DNA from 2 places in the Paenibacillus rhizovicinus genome. Region 1 is predicted to be linked to the other one. Evidence: predicted binding sites of a transcription regulator. Region 1 holds the regulator's gene; the other holds the start of a gene.

The links. The regulator CtsR, encoded in region 1, represses protease genes until heat stress. The targets are predictions, from matches to a motif close to ATGGTCAATAAAGGTCAAACA.
Region 2: the regulator CtsR is predicted to act here: its motif matches at 3,834-3,854, upstream of clpP (ATP-dependent Clp endopeptidase proteolytic subunit ClpP).

The regions. Positions count from the first base shown of each region.
Region 1 covers NZ_CP048286.1:4,180,419-4,188,306, reverse strand. The annotation lists gene disA (DNA integrity scanning diadenylate cyclase DisA) at 1-5, opposite strand, end outside; gene radA (DNA repair protein RadA) at 19-1,386, opposite strand; gene GZH47_RS18710 (ATP-dependent Clp protease ATP-binding subunit) at 1,591-4,050, opposite strand; gene GZH47_RS18705 (protein-arginine kinase McsB) at 4,053-5,090, opposite strand; gene GZH47_RS18700 (protein-arginine kinase activator protein McsA) at 5,147-5,686, opposite strand; gene GZH47_RS18695 (CtsR family transcriptional regulator) at 5,722-6,183, opposite strand; rRNA gene rrf (5S ribosomal RNA) at 6,608-6,724, opposite strand; rRNA gene GZH47_RS18685 (23S ribosomal RNA) at 6,835-7,888, opposite strand, start outside.
Region 2 covers NZ_CP048286.1:3,302,624-3,310,511, reverse strand. The annotation lists gene GZH47_RS14755 (gluconeogenesis factor YvcK family protein) at 1-173, shown strand, start outside; gene whiA (DNA-binding protein WhiA) at 180-1,109, shown strand; gene GZH47_RS14745 (HPr family phosphocarrier protein) at 1,210-1,479, shown strand; gene GZH47_RS14740 (SIMPL domain-containing protein) at 1,658-2,431, shown strand; gene sda (sporulation histidine kinase inhibitor Sda) at 2,593-2,910, opposite strand; gene clpP (ATP-dependent Clp endopeptidase proteolytic subunit ClpP) at 3,167-3,748, opposite strand; tRNA gene GZH47_RS14725 (tRNA-Arg) at 4,072-4,146, opposite strand; gene GZH47_RS14720 (sugar-binding transcriptional regulator) at 4,391-5,428, shown strand; gene gap (type I glyceraldehyde-3-phosphate dehydrogenase) at 5,556-6,560, shown strand; gene GZH47_RS14710 (phosphoglycerate kinase) at 7,029-7,888, shown strand, end outside.

The DNA.
Region 1 (7,888 bases):
TTCATCATCTTCCCCCCTTTATCCGAATGCCGCGGACAGCGCTTCTGCTACCGTCTCGACGCCAATGATTTCTATCCCCGCAGGCGGGGTCCAGCCCTTCAAGCTTTTCTTTGGCATGATTACGCGTTTGAAACCGAGCTTATGTGCTTCCTTCACCCGCTGCTCCGCGCGTGAAACCGCCCGCACTTCGCCCGTTAAGCCAATCTCGCCGAAGAACACGTCGAACGGTCTCGTCGGCGCATCCTTAAAGCTCGATGCAATACTCACTGCGGCGGCCAAGTCTACTGCCGGCTCGTCGAGCCTGATGCCGCCCGCCACGTTCAAGTATGCATCCTGTGTCTGCAGGAACATGCCCATTCGTTTCTCCAGCACCGCTACGATAAGCGTCATCCGGTTATGATCGATGCCCGTCGCCATCCGCCGCGGCGATGGGAAATTCGTGGTCGCGACAAGCGCCTGCATTTCGACAAGCACGGGACGCGTGCCTTCCATGCTGGCGACGACTGTCGAACCCGAGACGCCCATGGGCCGCTCGGACAAGAACAGCTCCGACGGGTTGTTCACTTCCCGCAGGCCGTCCTCCACCATTTCGAAAATGCCGATCTCGTTCGTCGAGCCGAACCGGTTCTTGACTGCCCGCAGCAGCCGGTAGGTATGATGGCGCTCGCCCTCGAAATAGAGCACGCAATCCACCATATGCTCCAGCATCCGCGGTCCCGCGATTGCCCCTTCTTTCGTTACATGGCCGACAAGCACGGTGGCAATGCCTTTGATCTTGGCGACTCGCATGAAATGCGCGGTGCATTCCCTGACTTGAGAGACGCTTCCCGGAGCGGATTGCACGGAAGGATCGTATACCGTCTGAATGGAGTCGATAACGAGAAAGTCGGGGTTGACCGATTCGATTGCGTCGTTAATCTGATCCATGTTCGTTTCGCACAAAACGTACAACGTCTCCGACAACGCGCCGAGGCGGTCGGCACGCAGCCGTGTCTGGCGAACGGACTCCTCTCCGGAAATATAAAGCACGGTCAGTTTCTTGGCGGCCAGCGCATGCGAAGTTTGTAGAAGCAGCGTCGACTTGCCGATTCCCGGGTCCCCGCCGACTAGAATGAGCGAGCCCGGTACGACGCCTCCGCCAAGCACGCGGTTAAGCTCTTTGTTGGTCGTTTCAATCCGCTTTTCTTGACCACTTTCTATATGTATGATCGGTCGCGGCTTTTCTTTCGTCTGAATGATCGACGATCCCATACCTTGCGTCTTGACGACCGTTTCCTTCTCTTCCACCATTGTATTCCACTGCCCGCAACCCGGGCATTTCCCCATCCACTTGGGTGATTCGTTGCCGCATTCCGTGCATGCGAATTTAGTTTTAAGTTTTGCCATGAGCGGCTCCTTATGCAAAAGACGTATCATTCAAAGTTTACCATTTCTAACGTTGCGATTAAACCTTAATTTCCTTCAAAGATTACTCGGCCGCCAGCAATCTTATTTACGTTGCAGCACGACAATCGATTCAAGTCTGTAATCATAAAGATACCCCTCATCAGCTGCTTTCACGCAGCATGATGAAGGGTATGCGTACATCGTTTATTTAGTTGCCGGTTCTTCGGCAGCAGGCGTGCTGTCGACATGCGTAACAGTCAAACCGCCATCTTGCTCATCGATGATAAGCGTATGGCCCTTAGAGATTTTGCCCATCAGCAGATCCTCGGAGAGACGGTCCTCGATATGCTTCTGAATCGCTCTGCGCAGCGGACGCGCGCCGTATTGCGGATCGAAGCCTTCTTTCGCCAGGAAGGCCTTCGCCGAATCCGTAAGCGTAAAGTCCACTTCTTGCTCGCGCAGCCGTTTGCGAAGCTCATCGGACATCAGCGTGACGATTTGAGCGATATGCTCTTGATCCAGCGAATGGAATACAATCGTCTCGTCGATCCGGTTCAGGAACTCCGGACGGAAGCTCTTCTTCAGCTCGGCCAGCACTTTATCCTTCATGATGTTAAAGTCGCGTCCCGAGTCTTGCGCGGCGGTGAAGCCGAGCGAGGAATTGCGTTTGATTTGGTCGGCACCGACGTTCGACGTCATGATGATCAGCGTGTTCCGGAAATCGACGACGCGGCCTTTGGAGTCCGTCAAGCGTCCGTCTTCCAGCACTTGCAGCAAAATGTTGAAGACTTCTGGATGTGCTTTCTCGATTTCATCGAGCAGCACGACCGAGTACGGTTTACGGCGAACTTTCTCCGTCAGCTGGCCGCCTTCTTCGTAGCCGACATAACCTGGAGGCGCTCCTACGAGTCTTGATGTGGAATGCTTCTCCATGTATTCGGACATATCGATGCGGATGACCGCGTTCTCGTCGCCGAACATCGCTTCAGCGAGCGCGCGTGCCAGCTCGGTTTTACCGACCCCGGTCGGACCGAGGAAGATGAACGAGCCCATCGGACGCTTCGGATCCTTCAAGCCTGCGCGCGCTCTGCGAATCGCGCGGGATACCGCTTTGACCGCTTCGCTTTGACCGATGACGCGGTCATGGAGGATATCCTCCATTTTGAGCAGGCGCTGCGTTTCTTCCTCGGCCAGCTTGGAAACCGGAATGCCGGTCCAGCTTGCCACGACCTGCGCGATATCTTCAGGCGTTACCTCGGAATCCGTGCGGCCTTGTTTTTCTTTCCATTGATTCTTCGTTACGTCGAGCTCTTCGCGAATTTTCTGTTCCGTATCGCGGAGCGCCGCTGCTTTCTCGAACTCCTGGCTTTGAACGGCGGAGTCTTTCTCCTTGCGGATATCCTCCAGACGGTTCTCCAGCTGTTTGAGATTAGGCGGTACCGTGTACGATTTCAAGCGTACTTTGGAGCTCGCCTCGTCGATAAGGTCGATTGCTTTGTCCGGGAGGAAGCGGTCCGTAATATAACGGTCCGACAGTTTTACGGCTTGCTCGATCGCTTCGTCCGTAATTTTCACCCGGTGATGCGCTTCATAGCGATCACGAAGGCCATGCAGGATTTGAATCGCTTCTTCCGGCGACGGCTGGTCGACCGTAATCGGCTGGAAACGGCGTTCCAAAGCGGCATCCTTTTCGATATATTTGCGATATTCGTCCAGCGTCGTAGCACCGATACACTGCAGCTCTCCGCGGGCAAGCGCCGGCTTCAAGATGTTCGATGCATCGATCGCTCCTTCCGCTCCGCCTGCCCCGATCAGCGTATGCAGCTCATCGATGAACAAGACGATGTTTCCGGCTTGGCGAATTTCGTCCATAATTTTTTTGAGGCGATCTTCGAACTCGCCGCGATATTTCGTTCCGGCTACTACAGAGCCCATATCGAGCGTCATGACGCGTTTATCGCGAAGCGTTTCCGGAATTTCGCCGGCAATGATCTTCTGGGCAAGACCTTCGGCAATGGCCGTTTTACCGACCCCTGGTTCCCCGATCAGAACCGGATTGTTTTTCGTTCTGCGGCTGAGCACTTGAATCACGCGCTCGATTTCTTTGCTCCGACCGATAACCGGATCCAGATTGCCGTCTTTGGCATACGCCGTCAGGTCGCGTGCGAGTCCATCGAGCGTCGGAGTGCTGACATTAGCCGGCGCTCCGTGGCTGCTCGATACCGCTTCGCTGCTGCCAAGCAGCTGCAGTACTTGCTGACGGGCTTTGTTCAGGCTGATGCCAAGATTATTGAGTACGCGTGCCGCAACGCCTTCGCCTTCGCGAATCAGACCGAGCAAGATATGCTCCGTGCCGACATACGTATGGCCCAGCTTGCGCGCTTCGTCCATCGAAAGTTCGATGACCTTCTTCGCACGCGGCGTGTACGCGATGTTAGTAGGCTGTTCCTGACCGCGGCCGATGAGCGATTCGACTTCGTCTTGAATTTTCTCAAGGCTGAGTCCGAGACCGATCAAAGCTTTCGCCGCAATTCCTTCCCCTTCTCGGTTCAAACCGAGTAAAATATGCTCCGTACCAATATTATTGTGACCGAGACGAACGGCTTCTTCCTGCGCCAATGCGAGCACCTTCTGTGCCCGTTCGGTAAATCTTCCAAACATCATGTTCACACACCCCCATGATCAGATTCACTGTGCAATTGATTGCGAATAAGTTCCGCACGCCGGATATCCCGCAGTTCAGGCGACATTTTCTCATTGAACACCTGTTGAAGGAAACCAGGCTGCGTTAATACCATCATCTCATTCATGACCTGCGGCGTCACATCGCGAATCAAGCCAAGATCAATCCCCAATCGAACATCGGACAACCGCTGCGCCGCTTCCTTGGAATCCATGATCATGGCATGGGACAGGATGCCGTAAGAACGCTGTATGCGATCTTCAAGCCGGATTCTGGAATCTTCCAGCAGCCGGTTCCTGGCGGCCCTTTCATGCTCGATGATCTGGCGGGCAACATTGTGCAGATTCTCGATGATTTCCCCTTCGGATTGCCCGAGCGTAATCTGATTCGAAATTTGAAACAGGTTGCCGGTCGCTTCGCTGCCTTCCCCGTAAATGCCCCGAACCGCCAGACCGACTTGCGTGATGGCCGACAAAATTCGGTTAATTTGCTGGGTAAGCACCAGCCCCGGCAGATGCATCATTACCGATGAGCGGATACCCGTGCCGACATTAGTCGGACAACTGGTTAAGTAACCTCTGCGTTCATCGAACGCATAATCGGTTTCTTCCTCAAAAATATCGTCAATGCGGCTTGCAAGCCCCCATGCCTCCTTGATTTGGAAGCCTGGATACAGGCATTGGATCCGCAAATGATCCTCTTCATTCACCATTATGCTGACCGCTTCGTTCTCGCTGAGCATCACGGCTCCGCTGCGCGACTCGTTGGCCAAATTCGGGCTGATCAAATGCTTCTCTACGAGCACCCTTCGTTCAAGCTCGTTCAGCTGCGACAATTGAACCGTCTCGAATGGACCGTAATCATGCAGCTTCCCGGAGTCAGCGACCGCGGTTAGCTGTTCCATCACGTCATTCGCCTGCTGGTTCGTTGCCAGCATCGGAAACGGATGTCCCGTCAAATTGCGGGCGATGCGAATCCGGCTGCTGATGACTACGTCGGCTTCAGGACCGATGCCTTTCATCCAGTCGCTCAGCGCTTCTTCAACATAAGACCGCTTCGACACAATGAACCACCTTCCTAACCATGCCTTTCCTGAGCGTCGGCTATATTGCGTTCAAGTTCGCGAATTCGATCCCTGATCTGGGCTGCGTTCTCGAAATCCTCTTGCTCGATTCGCGCCTGCAAATCCTGCCGAAGCACTTCGACTTCACGCTTCACTTGAATCTGTTCGCCGGCACGCTTCGGAATTTTACCGACATGCGTCGTATTGCCGTGCACTCTCTTGAGAATAGGATCCAGCTTGTTGCCGAACTGGACGTAGCAGTTGCTGCAGCCGAATCGACCCATTTTACTGAATTGCGTATACGTCAGTCCGCAATTGTCGCACCTCAGCTGCTGCTGCGGCTTTGCGCCGATGCCGTTCATCGCGCTTGCCTGCTCAAAATCGAGCAAACCCGACAATAGACTGTGAATGGAAAATCCGTTCGCCGTTCCGGGAATACCTTCTCCCCGTTCGCGTGCGCAAGCTTCGCATATATGAAACTCCGTCTTCTCCCCGTTCACGATTTTCGTAAAATGAAGCGTCGCCGGCTTCTTCTCGCATTCCTGACAAAGCATTCCGCACTATCCCTCCTCTTGCAAGGCTGCGCAGCCTACTTCATGAGCAGTGTAACGAGCATTGCCCGAAGCAGCCGAGCACGAATTTCGTCGCGCAGCGGGAGCTTCACAGCCAAGGAATCGCGGGAAACCGCCGCCCGAAGCAAATTCGCTTCTCTCCGGGAAATGAGCTTCTCTTCCTCCAGCTGATAAATAACCCCTTCCGCCGTATCCTGATCCACTTGCTCACCGATCGTCTGGACAAGGTGTTCCTGAAGAGCGGACAACGTTGGCAGTTCAACGCGTTGAATACGGATATATCCGCCGCCGCCGCGTTTGCTCTCCACGAAATAGCCTTTCTCCAGTGTAAAGCGGGTACTGATGACGTAATTGATTTGGGAGGGCACGCAGGAAAAGCGGTCCGCCAAATCATTTCGCTGCAGCTCCACTGCACCGCCGGGGCTTTCCTTTAGCATATGCTTGAGGTACTGCTCGATGAGATCGGAAATGTTGCGCATTTCGCCAACCTCCCTAAATTGCCCAAACCACTCTTGCGGTCAAGATGAAACGGCTCGCTCTGACTTAAAGGCGCGATACGTTTCACTTTCGAGAAATCCGCATTAGCCTTAGAAATAGCAACTTAATAGCGGCTAGGATTTCAAGAAATCGAAATCGTCAAAGTTTTTAGTTAAATTGACTTTGACTTTCTTTGACCTTGACTCCATTATACGCAATTTCCCAAAAAGGTCAAGCGGCTTGCCGCAACGATTGTTGATGAACCCCTTACCTTACTAGCTTGGGCGGTTCTTGCCTATTTATACGCAGTATGAGGCTTATCCACAACATTCCGTTCATCTTGTGTATATCACTATATGATTAACCGTGCGAAAAAGATTTATAAACAACAAAAAACCGACTGCATCTATGCAGTCGGTTCATCGTGCTTGGCAACGTCCTACTCTCCCAGGACCCTGCGGTCCAAGTACCATCGGCGCTGGAGGGCTTAACGGTCGTGTTCGGGATGGGTACGCGTGGTTCCCCTCCGCCATCGCCACCAAACGGGCGTCTTCCTGGTCGGAATGCGCTATGCTTACTCAGAGCACTTACACCCTGAAAACTGGATACGAACCTTTGCGAAGGTTTCTTGCATTAGCTGAAACGAGATGTTCTTGGATAAGCCCTCGACCGATTAGTATTCGTCAGCTCCACGCATTGCTGCGCTTCCACCTCGAACCTATCAACCTCGTCGTCTTCAAGGGGTCTTACATACTGGGAAATCTCATCTTGAGGGGGGCTTCACGCTTAGATGCTTTCAGCGCTTATCCCGTCCGCACTTGGCTACCCAGCGATGCTCCTGGCGGAACAACTGGTACACCAGCGGTGCGTCCATCCCGGTCCTCTCGTACTAAGGACAGCTCCTCTCAAATTTCCTACGCCCACGACAGATAGGGACCGAACTGTCTCACGACGTTCTGAACCCAGCTCGCGTACCGCTTTAATGGGCGAACAGCCCAACCCTTGGGACCTACTTCAGCCCCAGGATGCGATGAGCCGACATCGAGGTGCCAAACCTCCCCGTCGATGTGGACTCTTGGGGGAGATAAGCCTGTTATCCCCAGGGTAGCTTTTATCCGTTGAGCGATGGCCCTTCCATGCGGTACCACCGGATCACTAAGCCCGACTTTCGTCCCTGCTCGACTTGTAGGTCTCGCAGTCAAGCTCCCTTATGCCTTTGCACGCTACGAATGATTTCCAACCATTCTGAGGGAACCTTTGGGCGCCTCCGTTACATTTTAGGAGGCGACCGCCCCAGTCAAACTGCCCACCTGACACGGTCCCTGTACCGGATCACGGTACCAGGTTAGAACTCCGATACGATCAGGGTGGTATCCCAACGATGCCTCCATCGAAGCTGGCGCTCCGATTTCCAAGGCTCCCACCTATCCTGTACAGATCGTACCAAAGTCCAATATCAAGCTGCAGTAAAGCTCCATGGGGTCTTTCCGTCTTGTCGCGGGTAACCTGCATCTTCACAGGTATTAAAATTTCACCGGATCTCTCGTTGAGACAGCGCCCAAGTCGTTACGCCATTCGTGCGGGTCAGAATTTACCTGACAAGGAATTTCGCTACCTTAGGACCGTTATAGTTACGGCCGCCGTTTACTGGGGCTTCGGTTCATAGCTTCGCCTTGCGGCTAACCACTCCCCTTAACCTTCCAGCAC
Region 2 (7,888 bases), 880 kb from region 1:
CCGAAATGGGCGCGAAAGCCGTGCATTTGGATTTGGAAGAAGTGAAACGGCGCGGTTATGAAGTCATTGCCGACAAGCTCGTCTTGTTCCGCACTTATCTGCGGCATGACGCGGCGAGATTAAGTCATCATATTTATCAGCTTGTGGAGAATTGGATGCAACGAAAGAGGTGAGGTTACATGTCTTTTGCGGGACAAACCAAAAAAGAATTGACGCTCATCGAAGCGGACCCGTGCTGTGAGCGGGCAGAACTGTCTGCGCTGATTCGCATGAACGGTTCAGTCTCGTTATCCAGCCGGAAAGTCATCCTCGATATTTCGACGGAAAACGCAGCAATCGCAAGACGGATTTACTCCCTCATCAAGAAGCAGTTTGCGGTGCACACCGAGCTGCTCGTTCGCAAGAAAATGAGGCTGAAGAAGAACAATGTCTATATCGTTCGGATCCCGACCAACGTACAGGAGATTTTGAGTCAGCTTGAAATCGTATCGGAAGGATTCGTCTTCAATCAAGGGATCGACCGGGAAATGATCCGCAAGTCGTGCTGCAAACGTTCCTATTTGCGGGGGGCCTTCTTGGCTGGAGGTTCGGTGAATAACCCGGAAGGATCTTCGTACCATTTGGAAATTGCCACGATGTATGAAGAGCACTGTCAGGCGCTCGTGGAGCTGGCGAACAAGTTTGACTTGAACGCGCGCTGCATCGAACGGAAGAAGGGGTTCATCTTCTACATGAAAGAGGGCGAGAAGATCATCGAGCTTCTCAGCATCATCGGCGCGCATCAAGCGCTTTTCAAGTTCGAGGATGTCCGAATCATGCGGGATATGCGCAACTCCGTCAACCGGATCGTAAACTGCGAGACGGCGAATTTGAATAAGACGATCGGTGCGGCTGTCCGCCAGATCGATAATATCAAGCTGCTGGAGCGGGAAGTGGGACTGAGTTCGCTGCCCGAGAAGCTCCGTGAAGTAGCGCATATAAGGCTGATGCACCCGGATTTGAATTTAACGGAAGTCGGCGAAATGCTCAAAGGTAAAGTGAGCAAATCGGGCGTCAATCATCGCTTGCGTAAAATTGACGAGCTTGCGGAAAAATTAAGGAACGGATAGGCAAAGGCTAGTGTACAAGTCGCAAAAGTGGTATAATAATGAGTAAAATGACGTTTGCATGTATGTAAGGGATGAATTTCGTATAGGGGGTAAGGTTTCCATGACAAGGCATCCGGTTGTCGTTCGACTGAAGACGGGTCTTCATGCAAGACCGGCCGCACTTTTTGTTCAGGAAGCGAATAAGTTTTCTTCCGAGGTCTTCGTAGAGAAAGACGATAAAAAAGTGAACGCAAAATCGATTATGGGGATTATGAGCCTTGCAATTAGTTCAGGTACTGAGGTTACGATTAGCGCGGAAGGTTCGGATGCCGACCAAGCTGTAACCGCTTTAGTCAACCTGGTCAGCAAAGAAGAGCTCGAGAATCAATAATTGTGATCGAGCAGCCGTTTCAGGCTGTTCGTTTCGGTGACGAGGAAACTCCCGCAGGGGGGTTTTTTCTGTTTTTTCAGGGGAATTAACAAACTTGGCCGTTTACGCAACATTGGCGGACAAGAGCGCGTCTTAATAGGTAAGCAACACCTATTCTTGGTAAAAAGGGGCGAGATGAATGATGATGATGAAACCGAAATGGGCGCTTGTACCCGTGTTGGCGCTAGCCGTAGGCGTAGGCGCAATGTTTGGAGCAGGCGGACATGGCAGCAAGCCGGTTTATGCGGTAGACAATCCCTCGGTCGCACAGAAAAGCACGATTACGGTAGCGGGTACCGGCAAAATCGATGCGGCACCGGACGTGGCGTATTTGAACGTAGCGGTGGAAGCGAGAGCGGCAACGGCGAAAGAGGCGCAATCGAAGAATGCGGCACAATTCGCGGGACTCACGAAGCTGCTGTATGACACGTACAAAACGGCGGCGAAGGATGTAAAGACGACGGGCTTCTCCGTGCAGCCGGAATATGAATACAACAGCAAGGACGGCACGAGTAAGATTAAGGGCTACTTGGCCGTTCACAACATTCAAGTCACGACCCGCAACCTGGATGGCATCGGCAAGCTGCTGGATGATTTGTCGGCTTCGGGTGCCAATCGCGTAGACGGCGTACAGTTCGATACAGAGAAACAGGATCAATACGAGCTGCAGGCGCTGGATAAAGCGATGGCGAATGCCAAAGCGAAAGCAGATACGCTGGCCAAAGCAGCGGGCAAACAAGTCAAAGAAGTGACGGCTATCACGCAAAACGACGCAAACAGCGGACCGATTTTCTACAACAAGAACGAAATGTCCGCAGCGGCGAGTGACGCAGCTGCCCCGGCAAGCACAGCCATCCAAGCCGGAGAAATCACCATCTCGACCGATATTACAGTCGTCTATGAAATGCAGTAATTAATAAAGGCAGACCAGTCTCCGGTCAGGAGATGGGTCTGCCTTTTCTTACAGAGCACTGTATGGTGAAGAGCGCCAGAGAAAGAATAGACCGCGCCGTTTGCGAACGGCGCGGTCTATCTCTGATTATGCGTAATGCTTATGATGGCGTCTGAGTCGGTCTAGGCTAGTGATTGGCGTTCATCGTCGATGCTCAATCCGCGCTGCTCGATGGCATGTTCGATCAAGGCGATAAATTCTTCGGACAGCTGCATGGCCTTCGCTTCTTGATAAACTTCCATCAAGTGAGTATCGCTGAGCGGACGCAGCAACAACGACCTGTCCTGCATCGGCAAAAACAAGTTGTGGGTATCGGGTTCATGCGTGGAAGCGTGTTGGAGATTCGATTCGAACGCAGGCGCATAAGGTGTATAGGAAGTGCTTGTGTGGTTGGATCGAATGAAATTTCGCACGCTTGCGAATGGATTCGTAAGTTTCATGCGTGTGCAACTCCGTTTTATAGATTTCAAAACAACATATATTTACAAATACGAGAACCTAACTCGAGGTGGATATGGAATCATTTAGTACATATTAACATGGTTCGAGAGTAGCGTCCCTAAGCATTCGGCGGGTTGAATGATAGTTGACAAAACGTCGAATGTATGTTAATTGAAACTCCGGTTCCGCCGACAAAAATAAAAGAGCGTTAATCCAGGAAGGATTAACGCTCTTTGCTTGCGAGTAGAACCGTTCTTACAGCTTCTCGATGACTTTGTCGACGAGACCGTAGGCTGCGGCTTCCGCTGCGGACATGAAGTAGTCGCGGTCGGTGTCGCGCTCGATTTTCTCAAGCGATTGGCCGGTGCGCTCTACAAGAATGCGATTCAGCGTATCGCGCGTTTTGAGAATGTGCTTCGCGCGAATTTCGATGTCGCTGGCTTGGCCTTGCGCGCCGCCGAGCGGCTGATGGATCATTACCTCGCTGTTAGGCAGGGCATAACGTTTGCCTTTGGCGCCTGCGGCCAGAAGGAAAGCCCCCATGGAAGCGGCCATACCGACGCAGATCGTCGAGACTTCGGGCTTGATGAAATTCATCGTATCGAATATAGCGAGACCTGCCGAGACCGAACCGCCAGGACTGTTAATGTAGAGTGAGATATCTTTGTCGGGATCGTCGGCCGCAAGGAACAACAGCTGCGCGATAATGGAGTTGGCGACCATGTCGTTGACGGGCGTGCCAAGGAATACAATGCGATCCTTCAGCAAACGGGAGTAAATGTCGTAAGCACGCTCTCCGCGATTGCTCTGCTCGATAACCATTGGTACGAAATTCATCGATTCCATTTTAATTCCCTCCTAAAAAGGTAATGGTTGTTATGATGGTGAAACGTGTAAACCCATCATAGCGGAAAAATAAACAAAAGTCAAAGAAGGTCAAATTATCAGGCAAAGGCCCGCAGTACCTGAATCTCATGGGCGATACAATGCGGTCATGCTGGCAGAGGAAGCTCGATAAACCTGTGCGGCCGGAAGGTTACGTTGGGTCGGATTTGGAGATGCTTGTTGAGGTGGCGGGAGCAGAGAGGCATGAAAAAAGGGCCTCCCGATAATCGGAAGACCCTTGCTCTGTATGTAGTTGAAGCATGCATAGAAGTTAATGGCGCGCCCGCGAGGAATTGAACCTCGATCTCAGGCTCCGGAGGCCTACGTCATATCCATTGGACCACGGGCGCATTGTGACAGCAAATATGATTATAGAGGATAACGATTAGAAAAGCAAGCATGGGTTGAGAAATAATTTTGTGTAAATCGTGTCGGTAATCGGTTTCATTCAGCAAACCGACCTTGCTCCCTTCCATCGAATGGGTTACAATAGTGGTGGGACTTAAAACGATCAGGCGGGACGATTTACGTCCCTAGCGTTTTCGTCCCAACGAATTGACCCAGCTCTTCTGCAACAGGAGTGGATGTTGAATAATGCACGCTCTTATCGCCATGCAACAACAGCTTCTGCCGGATTTGCTTGTCGTCATGCGCAAAAGGTATCTAATCCTCCGCCAGGTCATGCTCTCGGATATGATCGGCCGCCGTTCTCTTGCCGCATCGCTGGAGATGACGGAGCGCGTACTCCGAGCGGAAACGGATTTCCTGAAGGCGCAGGAGCTGCTGATCATCGATGCCGCGGGCATGCGAATCAGTGAAGCGGGAAGACGCTTGCTCGAAGAGATGGAGCCGTTCTACAAAGCCATGTTCGGCTTATCCGAGCTGGAAGAGAAAATCCGCAGGCATTTCGGCTTGCAGCAAGTGGTCATCGTACCGGGAGATTCGGATGAATCGCCTGTCACAAGGCGCGAGCTTGGCAAAGCCGGCTGCTCCGTGCTTCGGAAGGCCATGGGCAACAACGATGTCGTCGCCGTCACAGGCGGAACGACGCTTGCCCAAGTGGCGAACCAACTGACATCTCAGACCCCGCTCAGAGGGAACTGGTTCGTTCCGGCTCGAGGGGGATTAGGAGAAAGCTTGGATTACCAGGCCAACACGATTGCCTCCACTATGGCGAAACGGACGGGTGCGCAATACCGGATGCTTCATGTGCCTGATCATTTAGGTGAAGAAGCTTATACCTCCCTGATGCAGGAGCCGAACGTGCGCGAAATCGTCGAAGTGATTCGCAAAGCCCGCATCGTCATTCATGGCATCGGGGACGCTATGGTAATGGCCCGGCGCAGACGCGTGGACGATTCCGTCGTGAATGCCATGGAAGCCGAAGGGGCGCTAGCCGAGTCGTTCGGGTATTATTTCGACCGGAACGGAGCCGTTGTCCATAAGATGCTCACCGCAGGCTTGCGGCTGGAAGACATTATGGATACCGAGGTCGTCATCGCGATCGCGGGCGGAAGGAGCAAAGGCGAAGCCATTGCCGCCGTCATGCGTTTCGGTCATGATGACGTACTGGTAACGGATGAGTCTGCTGCGCTTGAAATCGCGGCGATCATTGATAATAACCCGGATTGATTGCGAGACTACGAACACTTAGAACAGTAAGAACAGAATTGTTATCATGACGAGTCGAAGGCGGCCCGCCGGCTGTCCGCGATCTACGTCTTGAAATAAATGAAATTATGCCTAGGAGGAAACAAAAATGGTAAAAGTTGGTATTAACGGATTTGGTCGTATCGGTCGTAACGTGTTCCGTGCAGCATTGAACAACCCGAATGTTGAAATCGTGGCTGTTAACGATTTGACAGACACTAACACACTGGCTCACCTGCTTAAGTACGACACGACTCATGGTCAACTGAATGGTACGGTTGAAGCTAAAGAAGGCGCGCTGATCGTGAACGGCCGCGAAATCAAAGTTTTTGCTGAACGCAACCCTGAGAACCTTCCATGGGCATCCGTAGGCGCTGAAATCGTTGTTGAATCCACAGGTATCTTCACAGCGAAAGAAAAAGCCGAGCTTCACTTGAAAGGCGGCGCGAAGAAAGTAATCATCTCCGCACCAGCTTCCAACGAAGACATCACGATCGTAATGGGCGTTAACGAAGACAAATACGATGCAGCTGCTCACACAGTTATCTCCAACGCATCTTGCACAACGAACTGCCTGGCTCCATTCGCAAAAGTGCTTAACGACAAATTCGGTATCGTTAAAGGCATGATGACTACGATTCACTCGTACACTAACGACCAATCCGTACTTGACGTTCCTCATAAAGACCTGCGCCGTGCTCGCGCTGCCGCAGAAAACATCATTCCTTCTTCGACAGGCGCTGCAAAAGCAGTATCCCTTGTACTGCCTGAGCTGAAAGGCAAATTGAACGGCATGGCTATGCGCGTTCCTACGCCTAACGTTTCCGTAACTGACCTGGTTGCTGAACTGAAAGTTAACGTTACGGTTGAAGAAGTTAACGCTGCGCTGAAAGATGCTGCTAACACTTCGCTTAAAGGCATCTTGAACTACTCCGAAGAGCCGCTTGTATCGAGCGACTACAATGGCGACCCTGCTTCCTCCACGATCGACGCACTGTCGACCATGGTAGTTGAAGGCAACATGGTTAAAGTGATTTCTTGGTACGACAACGAGTGGGGCTACTCGAACCGCGTTGTTGATCTGGCTGCATATATCGCGTCGAAAGGTCTGTAAGAGGAGACCATCCCCCTAAGTCCCCCTTGCAAAGGGGGATTCCGAGGGTCCCCCTCTGGACACCCGATGTTTGGCGAAGGAGCTGCCTTGGTAGCTCCTTCGCGGTGGTTTACGGGGACCCGCCATACGCCCTTGTTGCTCCGCCCTGCGGGGCTCCGCGGGGGCGTAAGCTTCCATTTTGGCGCTCCTGTGCAACTGGCAGGTCAAGAGACTTCTGGGCCGTTCGAGAGGCTGAGAGGCCGCATCGGCGCTTCGCTGATGCTTGGAAGGGCGTATGGCGGTTCCCTGCTGGAACCCGGCAGGGCATGATGCCTGCGGCACCACAATGATACGAGCATGATGCCTGCGGCATCACTACACATAGATATAGATCCGCGCTTGCGGAATGGATAGCTTGGAGAATTTAAAATATACTTTGACCTTTTTTCCGCCTTATGGCGGCTTGGGTACTCGGGAGGATTTCTGCTAATGAACAAGAAAAGTGTGCGCGACGTAGAAGTGGCAGGCAAACGTGTATTTGTTCGTGTGGATTTTAATGTGCCGATGGAAAACGGAGCGATTACGGACGACAAACGTATCCGCGAAACGCTGCCTACCATCAATTATCTGATCGAGAACGGCGCGAAAGTGATTTTGGCGAGCCACCTGGGTCGTCCTAACGGTCAAGTCGTGGAAGAATTGCGTTTGACGAAAGCCGGCGAGCGTCTGTCCGAGCTGCTGGGCAAGCCTGTCGTTAAAACCGACGAAGCGGTCGGAGAAGCGGTTCAAGCGAAAGTGGCCGAGCTGAACGCCGGCGACGTGCTGTTGCTTGAAAACGTTCGTTTCTACGCGGGCGAAGAGAAGAACGATCCGGAATTGGCGAAAGCTTTTGCCGAGCTGGCCGACCTGTTCGTTAACGACGCATTCGGCGCCGCTCACCGTGCGCACGCATCGACGGAAGGCATCGCTCACTACCTGCCGGCCGTATCGGGTCTGTTGATGGAGAAAGAGCTCGACGTACTGGGAAAAGCGCTGCTTAAACCTGAGCGTCCGTTTACGGCGATCGTTGGCGGTTCCAAAGTGAAGGACAAAATCGACGTCATCAACAAAATGATCGAGATCGCCGACAACATCATCATCGGCGGCGGCCTGTCCTACACGTTCTTCAAAGCGCAAGGCCATGAAATCGGCCAATCGCTGTGCGACAACTCCAAGCTGGACCTGGCGCTTGAGTTCATCGAGAAAGCGAAGTCGCTTGGCAAGCAATTCCTGCTGCCGGTCGATATCGTCATTACGGACGAGTTCAGCGCGAAAGCGAACACGCAAATCGTTGATGTCGACGGCATCCC